DNA from 2 places in the Streptomyces sp. NPDC001568 genome. Region 2 is predicted to be linked to the other one. Evidence: riboswitches for the same ligand, from Rfam matches in the RefSeq annotation. Region 2 holds a riboswitch; the other holds the start of a gene.
What was found. Region 2 has a riboswitch for guanidine ahead of ACFY0I_RS25610 (multidrug efflux SMR transporter). Riboswitches for the same ligand answer to the same signal wherever they lie in the genome.
Positions count from the first base shown of each region.

Region 1: linked by a shared signal. The riboswitch ahead of ACFY0I_RS32420 (Ohr family peroxiredoxin) and the one ahead of ACFY0I_RS25610 (multidrug efflux SMR transporter) in region 2 are both predicted to bind guanidine.

Region 1 covers NZ_JBIAVF010000021.1:84,723-92,477, forward strand. Annotated here, with positions in the region: gene glgX (glycogen debranching protein GlgX) at 1-43, opposite strand, end outside; gene ACFY0I_RS32410 (type 1 glutamine amidotransferase domain-containing protein) at 163-936, opposite strand; gene ACFY0I_RS32415 (AraC family transcriptional regulator ligand-binding domain-containing protein) at 1,179-2,198, shown strand; guanidine-III (ykkC-III) riboswitch at 2,251-2,314, shown strand; gene ACFY0I_RS32420 (Ohr family peroxiredoxin) at 2,391-2,843, shown strand; gene ACFY0I_RS32425 (hypothetical protein) at 2,830-3,276, shown strand; gene ACFY0I_RS32430 (S1 family peptidase) at 3,379-4,248, shown strand; gene ACFY0I_RS32435 (VOC family protein) at 4,314-5,063, opposite strand; gene ACFY0I_RS32440 (STAS domain-containing protein) at 5,317-5,682, opposite strand; gene ACFY0I_RS32445 (DUF2945 domain-containing protein) at 5,842-6,069, opposite strand; gene ACFY0I_RS32450 (hypothetical protein) at 6,223-6,534, shown strand; gene ACFY0I_RS32455 (spore photoproduct lyase family protein) at 6,586-7,755, opposite strand, start outside.
Region 2 covers NZ_JBIAVF010000014.1:112,805-120,559, forward strand. Annotated here, with positions in the region: gene ACFY0I_RS25565 (PTS transporter subunit EIIC) at 19-1,320, opposite strand; gene ACFY0I_RS25570 (glucose PTS transporter subunit EIIB) at 1,538-1,771, shown strand; gene rph (ribonuclease PH) at 1,899-2,633, shown strand; gene ACFY0I_RS25580 (hypothetical protein) at 2,739-3,125, shown strand; gene rdgB (RdgB/HAM1 family non-canonical purine NTP pyrophosphatase) at 3,155-3,769, shown strand; tRNA gene ACFY0I_RS25590 (tRNA-Leu) at 3,823-3,900, opposite strand; gene bcp (thioredoxin-dependent thiol peroxidase) at 4,108-4,575, opposite strand; gene ACFY0I_RS25600 (DUF3618 domain-containing protein) at 4,688-5,005, shown strand; gene ACFY0I_RS25605 (co-chaperone GroES) at 5,052-5,393, shown strand; guanidine-III (ykkC-III) riboswitch at 5,518-5,596, shown strand; gene ACFY0I_RS25610 (multidrug efflux SMR transporter) at 5,629-5,949, shown strand; gene ACFY0I_RS25615 (transglycosylase domain-containing protein) at 6,008-7,755, opposite strand, start outside.

The sequences.
Region 1 (7,755 bases), on a different contig from region 2:
GGGTCGCGCCGAGGGGGTACGGACGTCCTGCGGAGATATCCATGAAGGAAGGTAAGCACGGGATACGACCATGTGCCCGGATCCGGTTCGGCCGAACGAGCGCGCCCGGCCCGCCCGGGCGGCCGGCCGGCGACCCGCCGGTGCCCGGGGCACGGGTCGGCCTCAGCCGGTCGGGCGCGCCGCGCCCGACGCGTGGGCGCGGACCAGGGCCAGGTAGTCCGCCGCCAGGCGGTGGCAGTCACCGGGCCAGCGGGCCGAGACGTAGTTGCCGTCCGTGACGGTGAAGCCCCGCCCGGGGCGGGCGGCCGTGTCGCGCAGGGGCAGCGGTGGGCCGGCGCGGAAGTGGCTCGGATCGGCGAGCGCCGCGGTGACCTCCCGCTGCACGGTCGTGCGGTACGTACGGTAGTAGCGGCCCAACCAGAGCCGGGTGAGGTTCCAGCCGGTCAACTCCAGCAAGGACGTCAGGGCCGTCGTCCGCCGACCGTGCAGGACCGAGCGTCCGGTGGCGGGATCCTCGGCCCGGGCGGCCAGCAGCACGCCGTGGCACACGGCGCCCACGGGCAGCCCCTGCGTGAAGACCCGGGCGAACAGCCGCTGGGCGGTGGCGTCCTCCAACAGCGTCCGCATGCCGGTCGCGTGGCCGCCGGGCACGAACAGGCCCGTGATCGTGGCCGGGTCGACGTCGGCGTACGAGGAGGGGGCGAGGAACCAGCGGTCCTCGGTCAGCCTGCGGTAGGCGGCCAGCTCGGTGCGACGGGTCATCAGCCAGGGCGACAGCCAGGAGAAGCCGAGGTCCGTGAGCCGGGGATCGGCGAGCGCGACCTGCCCGCCGGGGGTCGCGAACCGCACCTCGAAGCCGGCGTCCCGCAGCGCGGCCCAGGGCACCGCGGCCTCGGTCGGGTCGTAGTCGCCCGCGGGGAGCAGGAAGAGAATCACGATGTATTCCTCCGGGATGCGGCCGCGGTCGGCGGCAGGACGCGACGGTGATCAGGGCAGTGCGCTTCCCCGGGTTCCGGGGTCGACGATAGGAGCCGATCGCCGCCCCGTCATGCACCGGGGCGGCCACTCCGTTGACCCCCCGGGCCGGCCCGGCACCCCCGACCCGACCCGACCCGACCCGGAGCGGGCGCGCGGCCACGGTGTTGACGGGGGTGGTGCGCCCGCATTGACTGGCGGCCGTGTCCACCACCGAGCCGCCCTCCGTCACCGCGAGCTACGCCCGCGCCGTCCTCAGCGGCTCGGCGCAGGGCGCCGGCGGGCCGACGGCCCGGGCGCTGCCCACGGACCGGCTGGAGTTCGGCGAGATGCGGGCCCTGTGGGACGCGGTGCTCGGCGCCCCGGACGCCGGCCCGCACACCGGGCTCCTCGTGGGCGACCGGATCAGGCCCGAAGACCTGCACATCCTCGGCCACCTCGTCCTGACCTGCGCCGGCCTCGGCGACGCCGCCCTGGCGGCCGAGCGCTACCACCCCCTGGTGAGCCAGGCGGGCACGGTGACCCTGCACCGCCGCGGCGCCGACAGCCGGATCCGCTACCGGCCGACCGTCGAACCGGCGGCCATGCACCCCCAGCAGGTGGAGGCGGTCGTCAGCAGCATGGTGCGGGCGGCCCGCTGGATCGCCGGCGACGACTGGGCGCCGCTGGCCGTGTCGTTCACCCATCCCCGCGTCGGCGCGGCCGAACCGTACGTCCGCGTCCTCGGCTGCCCCGTCGCCTTCGACGCTCCGGAGAACGCGATCACGGTCGGCAACGAGGACCTCGACCGGCGCCGTCCCCTGTACGATCCGGCGCTCGACGCCCTCCACCGGGCCTACGCCGAAAGGCTGCTGGAGCGGCTGACCGCCGAGGTCACCACGGCCGCGCGGGTACGGCGGTGGCTGGAGCACGCCGTGCTCGCGGACGTGGGCCCCGAGGGCCCCGCCGAGGCCCTCAACATCGGCGTCCGAACCCTGCGCAGGGCCCTGCACGCCGAGGGCACGTCGTGGCGCGAACTGCTCGACGCCGCCCGCCGCGACCGGACCGGGCGCCTGCTGGAGACCACGGCCCTGCCGCTCGACCGGATCGCCCCGTTGGTCGGTCTGAGCGGCGCGACGGCCCTGGTCCGGGCCTTCACCCGGTGGGAGGGCATGCCGCCGGGGGCGTACCGCAGTCGGCACCGGCACGCGGCCCCGGGGCCGGGCCGGGCCGCCGGCGGGTGAGGAACGTCACCGCCGGCGCCACCCCGGGGCACGGTCGCCGTTGCTAGATTTTCCGGCGGTCGGACCCACGACCCCGGACGAGATGCGCCGTACCCGGTTACGCACGACGACGCGCGAGGTGCCGCACGAGCGGCGCCGAACGCCGTCCGCACCCGGGCGGCGTCCTCGTCGAGCAGGATGGGCCGACCCGCGATGACCGTGCCACTCACCAGCAGTCTGTACCGGACGACCGCGCATGCCGTCGGGGGCCGCAGCGGCTCCGTCCACACGGATGACCGGCGCCTGGACCTGCGCCTGGCCCCGCCGCGCAAGAAGGTGCCCGGTACGACCAACCCCGAGCAACTGTTCGCGGCCGGTTTCGCCGCCTGCTTCACCTCCGCGCTCGCGGAGGTCGCCGCCGAGTACGGGGCGGACGCCTCCGCCGCGCGGGTGGCCTGCGAGGTGCGGCTCGGCACCACCGACACGCCCGCGGGCTACGGCCTCGCCGTGGCCCTCACCGTCGGCCTGCCGGGGTGGCGGGCGGCGGACCTGCGGCCACTGCTGCACCGGGCCGACGCGGTCTGCCCCTACTCGCAGGCCGTACGCGGCAACGTACCGCTGATGCTGACCGCCCTGGACGACCCCGCCGCCCATGACCGGACCTGAGCCGACGGGCCGGGCCCCGGGCGGCCCCGGCGTTCCGGTGCCCGAGCGCGGAGCCTGGCTCCGGCGCGGCATCAGCCGCGACGGTGGACCCCTGGTCGAGGACCGCGAGGTGGTGTGGCTGCAGGCCGGGCGGTACTACGCCGACAGCCGGGGCTTCGCCGGTACGACCTCCTTCGACGGCTCGCAGGTGCGCTTCCACCACCTCACGGGCGAACCCGGCGAGGACGCCGGCACCTTCCGGTGGGAGGGCGCCAACCTCGTCGAACGGGGCACCAACCCGGACGGCAGCACCTTCCTGGAGGTCTGGACCCCGCTTCCGGACGCCGACGGCGCCACCGGTTCCTGGGCCGGCGCGGACCACCACGTGGTGCGTGTCGGCCGGCACGTGGTGCACGTCGATTCCGCGGCGGAGGGGACGTACCGGAGGCTGTGACCTGCCTTCCGGAGGTGTAGGGCGCCGTGGACAGGGAAGAGGGAACGCGACCGGAAGCACTCGGTCCGATCATCCACCTGCCCCCGTTCGAAAGTGCCCGTCATGGCTGGTTCCGCCCCACTGCCCGCTCAGCACCGACAGCAAGCCGCCCGGCCCCGGCCGGGACGCCGGCTGCTGACCCGGGCGGTGGCCGTGGGGGCCGTCGCCGTGCTGTACACGGCGGCGACGGGCACCGGAGCCCAGGCGATCGTGCGCGGAACGGACTCCTCCGAGCCGTACCCGTTCATGGTGGCGATCCCGATGACCCCGGGGGACGGCGAGGGCTCCATGGACGCCATGTGCGGTGGGGCCCTGATCGCTCCGCAGTGGGTGGTGACGGCCGGGCACTGCGCGCAGGAGGTGATGCCGGCGCACCCCAGCGGCACGGTTCGCGTCGGCAGTGATCACCGCAACGCGGGCGGCACCGTACGCAAGATCGTCGCCAAGGTCGTCCACCCCGGCTTCGACGCCGCCGGCGACAAGCGCTCGAACGACGACATCGCCCTGCTGAAACTGGACCGGCCCGTCCGTCAGCAGCCGGTCCGGATCGCGGGCAGCGCCCCCGAGGTGGGCGCGGACACCCGGGTGATCGGCTTCGGCACCGTGGTGGACGACCCCGAGCCGGGTAGGTGGGTGTTCCCCGACCGGCTCCAGGAGCTGGACACGCGCCGGACCGCCACGTCGGACTGCATGGACATCAACGGCAAGGGCGAGCTCTGCACCAGCAGCAAGGTCCGCGGCGCGATGGCCTGCTCCGGGGATTCGGGCGGTCCGCAGGTCCAGCGGGTGGGCGGGCGCTGGGAGCTGGTCGGCGTGACCTCCGGCGACGGCGACTACGCAGTCGACCCGCACTGCGGGAGCGGTCCCGGGATCTGGACGTCGGTGTCCGCGTACAAGGACTGGATCAACCGGACCATCGCCGCCCACCACTGACGGCGGACGGACGGACGGACGTGCGGGCGCGGGGCCGGCCGGTCGGTCCGGTCGTGTTCGGCCGGTCAGGATCCCGCGGTTCGCGCCGTCTTTCCGGGCGCGACGAGGGTGAACGGCGCCCCGTCGGGGTCGATGAGGACGACCCGCCGGCTCGCGGGTGAGGTCTCGACGGGGGAACCCGCCCTGCCGCCCAGCTGTACGGCGGCCTCCACCGCCGCCTCCAGGTCGCTCACCCGGAAGTGGACGTGCCAGCGGGGACGGACCGCGGGGTCCGGCGCCGCTTCCAGCGCCCCGCCGCGGATGCGGGCGATGGTGTCCCGACCGTGGCGCAGGACGACGTGGTCCTGCTCGTAGGACACGGTGCAGCAGCCGGGCCGCTCGCCGGCCCATTCGAGCACTTCCCCGTAGAAGATCGCGGCGGCGAACGCGTCGCGCGTCCGCAGTTCGAGCCAGGCCGGGGCGCTGCCGCGGCCCACCGACCAGTCGGGGAGTACGTCGCCCTCCCAGAGTCCGAAGACGGCCCCCGCGGGGTCCGCGGCCAGTCCCGCCCGCCCGGTGCCGAAGGCCAGGGGCCCGACGGCCATGGTGGCGCCCCGCTCGCGGATCCGGGAGGCGGCGACGTCGGCGTCCTGGACGGCGAAGTACGGGGTCCACGCCGCCGGGACGTTGAAGACGTCCGTCACGGCGCCGATGCTCGCGACGGGCGCGCCGTCGCGGAACGCCACGCTGAAGTCGTCGCCGAAGGGGGCGGGCCGGAACTCCCAGCCGAGCACGGCTCCGTAGAAGTGCTGCGCGGAGCCGAGGTCCCGGACCAGCAGACTGACCCAGCAGGGCGCCCCCGAGATGTCGTGGCTCGATGTCGACACGGTCACCAGCCTCATCTGCCGCTCACGGGTGACGGACGTTCCCACAGTAGCCCGGCCGGCCGGCCGGGCCCGCGAGGCCCGGCCGCCCGCGCGGCACGCGCGAAGGCGTCCGGCGGCGACGGCACGGGTGCGGTGCGTGCGGCGTCGGCGACGGCACGCGTGTGGCGCGTGCGGGACCGGCGGGCGCGAGCACCCTACGGGATCACGCGGCCGCGCCGACCGGGGCGCAGAGGGCCTCGACGGCGGCGACGGCCCGCGCGGCGGTGGCGTGGACGTCCGGTGCGGGCACCCCGACGCCGGCTTCCAGGGCGCGGCGCCCCTCGGCACCCGGGGCGACCACGGCCAACGGCACGCCGGCGCCGAAGCAGGTGCGGTGGGTCCGTACGACGGTGCTCACGGCCGCGGGGCTCACCGCGTCCCCGGACAGCTCCAGGACGACGGGGGCCGAGCGGTGGGCCGCGAGGAGGTCGTCGATGTCCCAGGCGGCCGTGGCGCGGCTACCGATGTCGAGGTCCGCGCGCAGGCGGATGATCAGCACGCCACTGTCGGTCACCTTGCTGGGCAGCACGGGCACTCCTTCTCTACGCCAATCACACCTTGTGCGCACCGCGTGCCCGTCCGTGGCGTTCGTATGCGCGCGGGGCGCGAGGAGATGCACGGGGCAGTCGCGATGGCCTACCCTTCGCCCCGCCCACCACGCGGCGCCGGCGGGCCCCCCGGGCACCGGTCAGCCGCCGCTTTCGCGACGCAGTGCGCCGGGCTTGTGGACGGCGGTGCGCCCCGTCCCGTCGCTCTCCACCTCGTACTGGGGCTCCTCGGGCGAGGCGGCGACGGTCCGGCCGGACGACCGGGTCCGCTCGGTGATCCTTCGCTTGACCTCCCCCCTCACGCGCCGGCCGTGGCTCTTCCAGGAGACCTCGTCGCCCTGGTGCGGGTCGTCGTCGTGCCTGGTCATGTGGTCCTCCTCGATGGTGCGGGGCCGCCTCGATACCGCGGGGCCGCCTTCGCGGCCGTTCCCCGGGCGCCTGCCCCGCGGTGCCCACCGCACGCCGGGCGCAGGGGCCGGTCCGGGAGGGTTGATCCGGGGTGGTGGGGGCAGTCGCTCCCGGTGACCTCGAAGCCACCGCCGCCGCTCACCCCCGACGGGCGGTACGTCGTCATCGGGGGCCGCCGCTGGCGGGCCACCGACCCGGCCGTGCCCGAGGACGCCGGGGCCCGGCTGCGGGTCCACCTGATGGCGGCCCGTCGAGGGGTGGGCGCCGCGCGGCGGGCCGGCGACCCCGAGGCGGAGCGCGCCGCCCGGGACCGGGTGCAGATCGCGAAGGTGGCTCTCGGGGAACGCGGTACCCCGTGGTGGGACCAGAGCGATCGGGAGCGCGCCGCGCGCTGGCGGGACGGGCTCGCGGCGCTCGACGCCTGACCTGCCCGGAACCCGGGTCGCGCTGCCCGGGGGCCCGGGCGGCGGCTGACGTCAGAAGGCGTAGCGGATCCGCAGCCAGGGGGCGTGCGCGGCCATCAGGCGGCGGACGTTCTCGACGGCCTCGGCCTTGGTGTCGTTGCGGTAGCGGACGTTCCAGCTGCCGTTCTCGGAGCGTTTGGCCTGTTGCAGATCGGGGCGCCACAGGGCGTCCTCCGCCCGCGGGTGCCAGCCGAGGTTCAGTCCGTGCAGGTCCCGGTTGTGCGTCAGCATGATCACCTCGGCCGCGGCCTGCTCCTTGACCGCCCGCGGCAGGACGTCGTCCATGTGCCGCAGGAGCAGGCTCCAGTCCGCCTCCCACCCCGGCCGGATGACGACGGGCGAGAGGTTGAAGTGGACCTCGTACCCGGCCTCCAGGAAATCGCCGGCCGCCGCGATCCGCTGCTCCACCGGGCTGGTGCGGATGTCGAGCAGCCGGGAGTCCGACGGCGGCATCACGGAGAACCGCACCCGGGTGCGGCCCCGCGGGTCGAGGAGGAGCAGGTCGGGGTTGACGAACTTGGTGGCGAAGGAGGCCTTGGCGGTGGGCCGGCGGGCGAAGGTCCGCACCAGGTCCGCGACGTTCTCGCTGATGAGGGCGTCCACCGAGCAGTCGCCGTTCTCGCCGATGTCGTAGACCCAGGCGCTCGGGTCGCACTGGTTCGGCTCCCGTTTGGGCCCTTGGCGCGTGATGTGCCGGTCGAGGTGGGCGATGATCCGTTCGATGTTGGTGAAGACGGTGATCGGGTTGGCGTAGCCCTTGCGCCGCGGTACGTAGCAGTAGGCGCAGGCCATCGCGCAGCCGTTCGACGGGCCGGGGGCGATCCAGTCGGCCGATCTGCCGTTCGGGCGCGTGGCGAGGGTCTTCTTCTCGCCCAGGACCAGGACCTCGCTCTTGACGCGGACCCAGCGTTCGAGGTTGCCCTCGTTGCCGTGGAGCTCGGGGATCCGCCAGTGCGAGTCCACGTCGACGACCCGGGCGTCGGGGAAGCGGGCCAGGATCTCCCGGCCGCGGGGCGACGCCGCGGCGGCGGGTTCGGCGTGGATCTCCCGCACGGACAGCAGCCGGCGGGCCGCCGCGGAATCGCGGTACGGCGGTCCGTGCGCGGCCCGTCCGCCGGGGGCCGTCGGCGGGGTGCCCGCGGGTCCGGACCGCAGCTCCTCCAGGCCGAAGAGCGCGTCCGC
Region 2 (7,755 bases):
GCCTTCATAACGGCTTGGCTACGCCTTGGTGTTGTCCGCCTGCATGGCCGCGATCTCCTCGTCCGACTCCCGTCCGGGGGTCGGGATGTCGAACTTGGTGATCGCGAAGCGGAAGACGGCGTAGTAGACGGCGGCGAAGCACAGGCCGATCGGAATGATCATCCAGGGCTTGGTCGCCAGGCTCCAGTTGATGACGTAGTCGATCAGGCCGGCCGAGAAGCTGAAGCCGTCGTGCACGCCCAGGGCCCAGGTCACCGCCATGGACACGCCCGTCAGGACCGCGTGGATCGCGTACAGCGCCGGCGCCACGAAGAGGAAGGAGTACTCCAACGGTTCCGTGATGCCCGTGACGAACGAGGTCAGACCGACCGACAGCATCAGGCCGCCGACCTCCTTGCGGCGCAGCGGCTTCGCGCAGTGGGTGATGGCCAGGGCGGCGGCCGGCAGGGCGAACATCATGATGGGGAAGAACCCGGACAGGAACTGGCCCGCGTTCGGGTCGCCGTTCAGGAACATCGGGATGTCACCGTGGACGACCTGTCCGTCCGACGTGGTGAAGCTGCCGAACTGGAACCACACCGGCACGTTCAGGAACTGGTGCAGGCCGATCACCAGCAGCGCGCGGTTCGCGAGGCCGAAGATGCCGGCGCCCCAGGATCCGAGCCCCACCAGCCAATCGGAGAAGCTCTCCAGCGCGCCGCCGATCGGCGGCCAGATCCACAGGCACAGCACGGCGAACGCGATCGCGACGAAGGTCATGATGATCGGCACGAGCCGGCGCCCGTTGAAGAAGCCCAGCCAGTCGACCAGCTTCACCCGGTGGTAGCGCTGCCAGAACCAGGCGGCCAGCAAGCCCATGATGATGCCGCCGAACACCCCGGGGTTCTGGAAGCTGTACTCGGCGAAGGTGTCGTCCGGCCCCAGGCAGCCGCCCCCGATGTCCTTCGTCCCCTCGGGGCAGCCGTCGGGGAAGACGCGCAGCACGCTGCGGTAGACGAGGAAGCCCACGACCGCGGCGAGGGCGGTGGAGCCGTCCGCCTTCTTGGCCATGCCGATCGCGACGCCGACGCAGAAGAGGAGGGGGAGTCCGAGGTCGGCGTTGAGGAGGGCGCCGCCCGCGCTCGCCATCACCTTGGCGACGTCGGTCCAGCCGAGGCCGTCCTTGCCGAAGACGTCGTTCTGGCCGAGCCGGTTCAGGATGCCCGCCGCGGGGAGGACGGCGATCGGGAGCTGGAGGCTCCGTCCCATCTTCTGCAGGCCCTGGAACAAGCCGTTCCACCACTTCGGCTGTGGCGCCGTCGCGGCACTGCTCGTGCTCATCGCGTCCTCCCTGAACCGGCCCGTTTTTGGCAGTCGCAACACTTGCGGCACACTGGTGTAGACCAGTTGGTGGGCAGGCTGCTGCTGATGGTCATCATTCGGCAGCTGCGGGGCACGCGCCCGTGTAGATGGGCCAACCGTGAGTTACCGTGACGAAGCGGACGACGCTGGTTACGGCCGCCGAGACTCGTTCTTCGAACCACTCAGGGAGAAACACATGGCCACCAAGGCTGAGAAGATCGTCGCCGGGCTCGGCGGCATCGACAACATCGAAGAGGTCGAGGGCTGCATCACCCGCCTCCGCACCGAGGTCAAGGACCCGGCCCTGGTCGACGAGGTCGCCCTGAAGGCCGCCGGCGCCCATGGCGTCGTCAAGATGGGCACCGCGATCCAGGTCGTCATCGGCACCGACGCCGACCCGATCGCCGCGGACATCGAAGACATGATGTGAGCTGAGCCCACCCGGCTCCGCGTCCGCCCCCGCCGCATCGTGGCGGGGGCGGACGCGTGCGAGGGCCCCGTCCGGATCGATTCGGGCGGGGCCCTTCCACATCCCCGTACCGACTAGGCTCACAGCCATGTCTCGCATCGACGGCCGCACGCCCGAACAGCTCCGCCCGGTCACCATCGAACGCGGATGGAGCAAGCACGCCGAGGGCTCCGTCCTCATCTCCTTCGGTGACACCAAGGTGTTCTGCACCGCCTCGTTCACCGAAGGCGTCCCGCGCTGGCGCAAGGGCAGCGGCGAGGGCTGGGTGACCTCCGAGTACTCGATGCTGCCGCGCTCCACCAACACCCGCGGCGACCGCGAATCCGTCCGCGGCAAGATCGGCGGCCGCACCCACGAGATCTCCCGCCTCATCGGCCGTTCGCTGCGCGCGGTCATCGACTACAAGGCCCTCGGCGAGAACACCATCGTCCTGGACTGCGACGTCCTCCAGGCCGACGGCGGCACCCGCACCGCCGCCATCACCGGGGCCTACGTCGCGCTCGCCGACGCCGTCGCCTGGGGCCAGAAGAAGAAGCTGATCAAGGCCGGGCGCAAGCCGCTCACCGGCACCGTCGCCGCCGTCAGCGTCGGCATCGTCGACGGCGTGCCCCTCCTCGACCTCTGCTACGAGGAGGACGTCCGCGCCGAGACCGACATGAACGTCGTCTGCACCGGCGACGGTCGCTTCGTCGAGGTCCAGGGCACCGCCGAGGGCGAGCCCTTCGACCGCAAGGAGCTCAACGCGCTCCTCGACCTCGCCACCGGCGGCTGCGCCGACCTGGAGGCCCTCCAACTGGGCGCGCTGGAGCTGCAGGCTCCGTAGTCCGCGCAGAACCACCGGGCGCGCAACCGCGTCCGAGCAAGTACGGGCGCACGGTGTCACAGCCGTGCGCCCGTCCATGTATCCGAGTTGTGGGGGGACCCCTAAATGAAGCCGAAGTTCCGCATCGCCGCCGTGGCGCTGGCCGCCGCGCTCACCGTCCCGGCCCTGACCTCCTGCGACGCGATATCTACGGCGATGGACTGCGCCAACACGGCGGTGGCCATCGCCGACAGCGCCAACGACCTCCAGCAGGCCGTCTCGCAGGCCGGCAACAGCCCGCAGGAGGCCCAGAACGCGCTGAACTCGATCGACGCGAGCCTGAAGAAGATCGGCGACCAGACGGACAACGCCGACCTGGGCAAGGCCATCGACTCGATGACCACGGCCGTGCAGAACGTCCGCACCTCCCTGGAGGGCGGCAACGTCAATCCGGACATCAAGCCGGTCGCCGACGCCGCCTCGGAGATCTCCAAGGTCTGCACCCCGGGCTGAGCCGTCCGGCGGCCCGGAATAATGAGGGCATGACCTCGACGCCCAGCCGCCTGATCCTGGCCACCCGCAACGCGGGCAAAGTCACCGAACTCCGCGCCATCCTGTCCGACGCCGGCCTGCCGCACGAGCTGGTCGGCGCGGACGCGTACCCCGACATCCCGGACGTCAAGGAGACCGGCGTCACCTTCGCCGAGAACGCCCTCCTCAAGGCCCACGCCCTCGCCCGGGCCACCGGCCTACCGGCCGTCGCGGACGACTCCGGCCTGTGCGTCGACGTCCTGAACGGCGCCCCCGGCATCTTCTCCGCCCGCTGGGCCGGCTCCCACGGCGACGACAAGGCCAACCTCGACCTGCTGCTCGCCCAGCTCGGCGACATCGCCGACGAGCACCGCGGAGCCCACTTCTTCTGCGCGGCGGCCCTGGCCCTGCCGGACGGCACCGAACGCGTCGTCGAGGGTCGCCTCCTGGGCACCCTGCGACACGCACCCGAGGGCGGCGGCGGCTTCGGCTACGACCCGATCCTCCAGCCCCTGGGCGAGTCGCGGACCTGCGCGGAACTGACGGCGGCGGAGAAGAACGCCATCTCCCACCGCGGCCTGGCCTTCCGCGCCCTGGTCCCGGTGATCAGGGAGCTGCTGGGCTGACGCGACGCAAAACACCCGCCGCCAGTGGATCACGGGCGGCGGGTGTTCATCCTTGGTACGCCCGGTCGGACTCGAACCGACAACACATGGCACCTAAAGCCATTCTCTCTAGCCGCTTGGAGTACGGGCGCTCGCGCTCCCGCCACTCTACTGGGTGGGCCGCGCCCGTTTGCGGTCGCGGCACCAGGTCCTGGTGACGGCATGGCAGTTGGGGCAGCGCAGTCGCAGATCGTCCCGGCGGTCGTCGCTCGAGTCGCCGTTGACGTGATCGACCTCCGATGAACGGAGCAGCCCGCACCGGTTGGGTGCGGGCCGCTGCGTCGAAGGGGTGGGGCGGGTCAGATGCCCAGGTCCTTGATGATCTTCGCTACGTGGCCGGTCGCCTTCACGTTGTAGAAGGCGTGCGCGACCTTGCCCTCCTCGTCCACGACCACCGTGGAACGGATGACCCCGGTCACCGTCTTGCCGTACAGCTTCTTCTCGCCGAAGGCGCCGTAGGCCGTCAGGGTCTCCTTCTCCGGGTCCCCGACCAGGGTCACCTTCAGGTTCTCCTGCTCGCGGAACTTGGCGAGCTTCTCCGGCTTGTCGGGGGAGACGCCGATGACGTCGTACCCGGCGGTGGCCAGGGCGTCCAGGTTGTCGGTGAAGTCGCAGGCCTGCTTGGTGCAGCCCGGCGTCAGGGCCGCGGGGTAGAAGTACACGATCACCTTGCGGCCCTTGTGGTCGGCCAGCGAGACCTCGTTGCCGTCCGCGTCGGGCAGGGTGAAGGCGGGGGCGGTGTCGCCCGGCTGGAGTCGCTCGCTCATCTCAACAGTCTCCTCGGGAGGGGATCGGTACGTCATGAGCCTAAGCTGACGGAGCTGACAGACTGTCCACGACGGATCACGCCACAGACGACACAACGACGGAGGCAGCGCGGTGCCGGAAGCCAGGACCCCCGCTCAGATCGAGGCGGACATCGTCCGCCGCCGCGAGCAGCTCGCCGAGACCCTCGACGAGATCGGCGTGCGCATGCACCCGAAGACGATCGTCGGGGACGCGAAGGCGAGGGTCGCCTCGACGGTCGACCAGACCGCCGGACGGGCCTTCGTCGCCGTCAACCGGCTTGTCACCGACGTCAAGGACGGCCTGCGCCACGAGGACGGGGCGCCGCGCATCGAGCGCATCGTGCCCGTGGCGCTGCTCGCCGTCGGTGTGGTCGGGCTCCTCGTGGTGTCGGCGCGCCGCAAGCGGTGAGCACCCACCGGCGGACGGGGCGGAGCGGGGCAGGTAGGTTCGGGGCGTGAGCGAGAACACCACCCACGACAAGCTGCCCATCCGCATGCTGCACGACCGCGTGCTCGTGAAGTCCGACCTGCCCGAGGGCGAGCGCCGCTCCGGCGGCGGGATCCTGATCCCGGCGACGGCGGCCGTGGGCAAGCGGCTCTCCTGGGCCGAGGTGGTCGCCGTCGGACAGAACGTACGGAGCGTGGAGCCGGGCGACCGGGTGCTGTACGACCCGGAGGACCGGGCCGAGGTCGAGGTGCGCGGGGCGACGTACGTCCTGATGCGCGAGCGGGACCTGCACGCGGTGGCCGCCGAGCGGCTGGAGGGGTCGAAGGACTCCACCGGGCTCTACCTCTGATCCGGCATCCCTGATCCGGTATCCCTGATCCGGGATCCGGTGGGCCCGTACCGGGCCTCCGTCGGATCCCGAGTTTCACCCTGTCGGACCCTGGGGCCGGTGGCCGAGGTCACCGGCCCTTCGTGCTGCCCCTTTGCTACGGTGGAGGGGAACCCCCGACGAGACGCGCCGTACCGGGTTGCAGGACGCAAAGACGACGCACCCCCGTTTCCGTCTCGTCCCGGAGGTGCCTGTCATGGCCTGGGTTCTTCTTCTCATCGCCGGTCTGCTCGAAGTCGGCTGGTCGATCGGCATGAAATTCACCGAGGGCTTCACCCGGCTGTGGCCGTCCGTGTTCACCGGTGCCGGGATCGTCGCCAGCATGGTCCTGCTGTCCTACGCCGCCAAGACGCTGCCCATCGGCACCGCGTACGGCGTCTGGGTCGGCATCGGCGCGGCCGGGGCCGCGGTGCTCGGCATGGCGGTGCTCGGGGAACCCGTCACCGCCGCCCGGATCTTCTTCATCTGCCTGCTGCTGGTCGCGGTGGTCGGGCTGAAGGCCACCTCCGGCCACTGAGCCGGACCGGTGTCGTACGGGGCCGGCCGGGCCCGTCCCGTACGGGCCCGGCCGGGTCTCATTCGAGGTAGTCCGCCGGGGGCCGGCGGCCGAAGGCGCCGCCCTGGGTGTCGCCGCCGGTGTTCTGGCCGCCGTTGGTTTGGCCTCCGTCCGTCTGGCCGCCGTCGGTCTGACCTCCGTCGGTTTGGCCCCCGTTGGTTTGGCCGCCGTCCGTCTGGCCGCCGTTGGTTTGGCCCCCGTCGGTCCGGCCTCCGTCGGTCTGTCCGCCCTGCGTCTGACCGCCCTGGTTCCGGCCGCCGTCCGCCCGGCCGCCATCGGTCTGGCCGCCCTGGTTGCGGCCCCCGTCGGTCCGGCCGCCGTCCGTCTGCCCGCCGTCGGTGCGACCGCCGTCCGTCCGGCCGCCCGTCGGCGGGGTGTCCGGGTCCGGGGGGAAGCCGTCCGGCGGCTGCGTGACGTCCGGCTGCTGCGGCCGCGAGGCGCCCCGCTGGAGTTCGAGGTCGAAGTCCACGGGGTCCGAGGCCTCCAGCGCCGTCTTCGTGTAGGCCGCCCAGATCCGCGCCGGATAGCCGCCGCCTCCGATGCGCCGCTCGCCGAGCGCCCCGTAGAGGGACTGGAGGGTGCCCGTGTCCGGGTCCTGGCCCATCATCGACACCACCGTGACCAGGTCGGGGGTGTACGCCGCGAACCAGGCCGAGCGGTCCAGTTCGGCCGTGCCCGTCTTGCCCGCCGCCGGCCGGCCCGCCGCCAGGGCGGCCGTACCGGTGCCGTTGTCGACGACGCTGACCAGCATGGACGTCGTCGTGTCGGCGGCCTCGCGGCTGACGGCCTGCTCCGGGGTGCGGTCGGGGAGCCCGACGGTGTCCCCGTCCTTGGTGATCTTCTCCAGGAAGGTGTACGGGGTGCGCCGGCCGTGGTCGGCGAGGGTCGCGTACGCCTGCGTCATGTCCAGGACGCTCGCCTGCATGGTGCCCAGGGCGATGGCCGGGCCCGCGTCGAAGTTCGGGGTGCTCTTCGGGATGCCCAGGGCGATCGCCGTCTGCTTGACCTTCTCCCCGCCGACGTCCACGGCCATCTGCGCGTACACCGTGTTGACCGACAGGTCGGTCGCCGTGTTGACGGTGATGTTCCCGTACGAGACCTGCCCCTCGTTCTCGGGGGCGAAGCGGATCCGGCCGCCGACCACCGGGCGCTTGTTGTCGCCGTTGTAGACCGTGTTCGGGGTGATGCGCCGGCCGTCCTGGGTGCGGGAGTCGTTCTCCACGGCGGCGGCGAAGACGAACGGCTTGAAGGTGGAGGCCACCTGGTAGTCGTGCCGGGTCGCGTTGTTGACGTACTGCTTCGTGTAGTCGATGCCGCCGTACAGGGCCACGACCTTGCCGGTGGCCGGATCGATGGAGGCCCCGCCCGCCCGCACCAGCCGGTCCGCCGGGCGGGCGGCCGGGTCGAGGTCGTCCACCATCTCGGTCCGCACGGCGTCGACGAACGCCGCCTGACGGCGCTTGTCGATCGTCGTGGTGATCCGGTAGCCGCCCTCCGCGAGGGTCTTGTCGTCGAGGATCCCGCGCTCGGTGATGTAGTCCTTGACGGCCTCCACCAGGTACCCGCGCTGGCCTGACAGGCCGGACGCCGGACGGATCCTGCCGGGCTCGGGGAACCGCGCCGCGGCCCGCTCCGCCGGGTCCATCCACTCCTTCTTCACCATGCCGTCGAGCACGTAGTTCCAGCGGGCGACGGCCCGGTCCCGACTGCGGGGGTGCGCGACGACGTCGAAGGCGCTGGGGGAGTTGAGCAGGGTCGCCAGGTAGG